One region of the Pseudoalteromonas sp. BSi20480 genome, then DNA from elsewhere that is predicted to be linked to it. Evidence: riboswitches for the same ligand, from Rfam matches in the RefSeq annotation. Region 1 holds a riboswitch; the other holds the start of a gene.
The links. Region 1 has a riboswitch for lysine ahead of dapA (4-hydroxy-tetrahydrodipicolinate synthase). Riboswitches for the same ligand answer to the same signal wherever they lie in the genome.
Positions count from the first base shown of each region.

Region 2: it holds a riboswitch for lysine, as region 1 does, so the genes downstream of both, lysC (lysine-sensitive aspartokinase 3) here and dapA (4-hydroxy-tetrahydrodipicolinate synthase) in region 1, are expected to answer to the same signal.

Region 1 covers NZ_BADX01000022.1:17,895-20,100, forward strand. Annotated here, with positions in the region: gene P20480_RS15400 (2,3,4,5-tetrahydropyridine-2,6-dicarboxylate N-succinyltransferase) at 1-233, opposite strand, end outside; gene dapA (4-hydroxy-tetrahydrodipicolinate synthase) at 249-1,133, opposite strand; lysine riboswitch at 1,262-1,458, opposite strand; gene P20480_RS15390 (DNA-3-methyladenine glycosylase I) at 1,650-2,206, shown strand, end outside.
Region 2 covers NZ_BADX01000154.1:63,803-66,008, forward strand. Annotated here, with positions in the region: partial or broken gene nhaD (sodium:proton antiporter NhaD) at 1-755, shown strand, start outside; lysine riboswitch at 866-1,038, shown strand; gene lysC (lysine-sensitive aspartokinase 3) at 1,114-2,206, shown strand, end outside.

The sequences.
Region 1 (2,206 bases):
ACGCTTGAACCACCTGGTACCATACGCACGCCGTCGTCAGTGCTAAACTCTTGCGGTGCAAGGTTGTGCTTGTCAACAAACCCGCCTGCAAACTCGGTGTTAGTGCCATTTTTAAAGGCTTCTAAAATGCCTTGTTTTACTTCTACGTTAGCTTCCCATTGGCCGCTTTCGTTTTGTGATGCTGCGCGTACTGCGCCCGATTCTAAATTATTAAGTAGTTCTAACCAGCTCATTATAAAAACCTGTATTTAATGCCAAGATAAAATGGTGTCGTTTGCAGTGGTAATGCAATCGGTTTGCGTTAACTCAAGATGCGTTAAAGGCGGGCGCAACAACGGGCTACTTAAGCGGCCTTGTTGGTGCATTAACACTTTAACAGGAATAGGGTTTGCTACAGCAAATAGGCTATTAATAGCGCGAGTCCACTGAGCAAATAAATTGGGGTGTTGACCGCTTAGGCTACGTTTTACAAACTCGTGCGTTTGTTTTGGCCATGCGTTTGCCGCAACCGATACTAAGCCTTTTGCGCCAGCTTGTGCGAAATAGGGCATAAGTGCATCGTCGCCACTGTATAGCGCTAAATTAGGCGCGGCTTGTCGGTATGCTTCAAATTGGGTGATGTTGCCACTGGCTTCTTTTAAGGCCCACAGTTTTGGGTGCGCTTTTAAGTTTTCAATGGTTTCGATAGGAATGCTTACACCGCTGCGCCCAGGTACGTTGTACAACATACACGGATGCGCGCTTTCGTTTAATAAGCTTTCGTACCAAAGAGTTTGACCTACAGCTCCTGGTTTTGCATAAAGAGGCGAGCCTAATAAGAAGCTGTGAATAGGTAATTGGTTACAGTAGCTAACCCATTCTTTTTGTTGAGCTAAATTACTACCACCAACAGCAACCATAAGCGGTACACTGGGTTTTAATTGGCACACATGCTCAACAATCGCTTGTTGCTCTTTAAGCGTAAGGGCTAAGCCTTCACCTGTACTACCGAGCAGTAAAATACCGTTGTGTGCTGCTTCTTGTTCGCTAACAAGTGTTGTGAGCGTGTCGTAGTCAACATTACCTTGTTGATCAAACGGCGTAACAAGCGCTGTCCACAGTGCGTAGTCGTCTAAATTGAAATTATTGATCATCTCTTACGAACCTATAAGGTGTTCGAGATATTAAAGGGGCTGTATGATGTGAGCCGCATTAACGTCGTTCGAACAGTATTCGAAGAGCGAATGGGCTTAAAATAATAGGGCGCACGGCCTTATTATTTAAGACCAGAAGCTCTCCACCAAACTAATAAGCTGTTTTAAAACAGCTATTGGTGACAGTCGCTAGGATTCAACCTAGTCGCCCGAAGTAATTGCTTCGCAAAAGCGTTTACCTCTCGGCGGTATTCCCCTGACGTATGCTCACTGGAGTTTGCGCTCCTAACATACGCTACCTGAATAACGCACCTCTTCTAGCCCTTTGTATTTTGTTTAACCGCAAAAGGTTTAACAAAATACAATTTAAATAGGGTAATTGCGGCGATTAAAACATTTTAGCCGTCTAGGTGTCAAGTTGCAGGATACAGATTAGTTCATCGAAAATGTGGGTGGTTACGTATTGGCTGCTTTTCTCGTAAACTAACCCTATGAGCAGCGAGGTATTTAATAAGTATGGAAAAATTTAGCGATATTTATAAGCGAGCAGTAGAGCGAAAAGGCTCTGAAAAAATGCTTAAGTTATTACTCGCAAAACCCTTATCTAAAAAAGCATTAAGCACGTTAAGTGACGACGATTGGCTTGAAGAATTTACCCGAAAAGTTTTTCAAAGTGGTTTTTACTGGTCGGTAATAAACAGCAAATGGCCGGGCTTTAGAGAGGTTTTTTGGGAATTCAGCGTTGATAAGCTATTAATGATGCCGCCCGATATGCTCGAGCAAAAAGCGAGTGATGAGCGTATTATTCGTAATTATAAAAAAGTGAAAACAATTCCTGAAAATGCCTACATGATCCACGAAATAGCACAGGAATATGGCAGTTTTAGCAAGTTTATTGCCCAGTGGCCAACAGATAATATTATTGGTTTATGGGCGCATTTAAAAAAACACGGTGCCCGATTAGGCGGTAATACAGGCCCTTATGCCTTAAGAGCACTTGGCAAAGACACTTTTTTACTTTCGCGAGATGTAGAGAGTTACCTAAGGGCACATAAAATTATTGATGGTGGGCT
Region 2 (2,206 bases), on a different contig from region 1:
GGTGACGTAACAACCTTAATGATATTTTTAGATGGCAAGGTAACCATTGCTAACTTATTACTGCTTATTGCGCCTGCATTTATGAGCGTTATGCTTTTAGCTGCAATGCTAAGTATTGGCATGAAAGGGGATGTAACCTTTTCAAAGTCTGGAAAAAAACGCATAGAAAAACCGATATCACCATTGCGGTTATTTTTGTATCTACAGTTATAAGCATACTTGCGCTGAGTGTAATTTACAGTGTACCGCCTTTATTAACTTTTTTATGTGGCCTATCAATCATGTTTTTAGTGGCGCAATTTTTAATGCGCAAAAAAGACATAAACAAAAATATTATCGACTACGTACGCGACATAGAATACGACACCTTACTGTTTTTCGTCGGGGTTTTATTATTGGTAGGTGCTTTAAAAGAGATTGGAATGCTTAGTAAGTTTACCGACCTTTACACCGTTATGGCGCCACAGTACGCTAACTACTTAATGGGTATTTTGTCGGCCGGGGTTGATAACGTACCGCTCACTGCTGCTTTACTAAAAGCTAATATAGTAATGAGCCAGCAAGATTGGTTATCGTTTACTTATGCAACCGGTGTTGGCGGATCTATGCTAATTATTGGATCGGCTGCGGGTATTATTGCTATGAGTAAAGTAAAAGAGCTAACTTTTATGAGTTACTTACGTTTGTCGCTCTATTTGTTAGTAAGTTATACCGTGGGTTATGCGGGCGCTTATTACATGGGCGGGTTTGTTTAAGTTTTGCTTAACAAACCGCATTAAAACGCTTGACAGCTAGACGTCTAAACGTTAACTTTCAAACCCCACTTTATAGTGGGGTTTTGTTTTATTAGCCATTGGTTAATAAAACATTCAGAAGAGGTGCGATACTTAGGTATTTAATGGTAGGTGACGAACGCCCATAACCATTAAAGAGGGAAGTACTCGCCGAGAAAACCAACGTTACGTCGATGTTGTTTTTCGGTTTATGGGGCTGAATCCTCAAAACTGTCACCAATCTAGGTGGAGAGCTTCTGGCAGTGGATTTACCTTCAAGCATTCACTTGCCAAGTTCTTCTTGTTTTATCGCGGTTTGGATACCGCAAAAGGAGACTAAATGACTACCCAATCAGTGCCGCAAGCAGTATCGGACGTTAAATCAGATTACATCGTTGCCAAATTTGGCGGAACCAGTGTGGCTAACTTTGATGCGATGAGTCGTTGTAGCGAAATTATTGTTGCCGATAAAAGCGTGCGTATTGTTGCTGTAAGCGCCAGTGCCGGCGTAACTAATCATTTGGTTGCACTGTGTAAATCAAGCATCACCCCACAGCAGCGCCAAGAACACATTAACGGCGTGCTAGCCATTCAACAGGCTATTTTAGATGAGTTATCGCTTGATGCCGATTTAGCCGTAGGTTTTAACGAAACGTTAAAAGCATTCCAAACGCTAGCGCTTGAAACACTGACAACTGATCAGCAGCACGATGAGTTACTTAGCTTTGGTGAGCGTTTATCGTCGTATTTATTTGCGCAAGTGCTGCGTTTAAAAGGCTTAAATGCCGATCGCTTTGATGTACGCCAAGTACTTAAAACAGATAGTCAGTTTGGAAAAGCAACGCCAAATGTAAGCGCAACTGCACAAGCTGCTAAAGAATATTTGATCCCACTGTTAGATGACCAAGTTATTGTAACCCAAGGTTTTGTTGGCAGTGACGAATTTGGACAAACAACAACGCTTGGCCGTGGTGGGTCTGACTACAGTGCCGCTTTACTTGCTGAGGCAATAAACGCCAAAAGCGTACATATTTGGACTGATGTTGTGGGTATTTTTAGTACCGATCCGCGATTATGTGTAAAGGCATCTCCGATTGCTCGTTTAAGCTTTGATGAAGCTGCTGAAATGGCTACCTTTGGTGCAAAGGTATTGCATCCAGCTACTATTTTACCTGCTAGCCGTAGTCATATTAATGTGTTTGTTGGTTCAAGCCGCGAGCCTGAACGTGGTGGTACGTGGATAGAGCGTGAAAAATCGCAGCAGCCAGGAATTCGCGCGGTAACCCAACGTAAAAATCAAATTTTGCTCACCCTTAAAAGCCCTGAAATGTTATTGGCTAGTGGCTTTTTAGCCCGTGTATTTACTATTTTAAGCGAGTTTAATATATCGGTTGATTTGGTAACTACGTCTGAAATTAGTGTAGCAATAACGC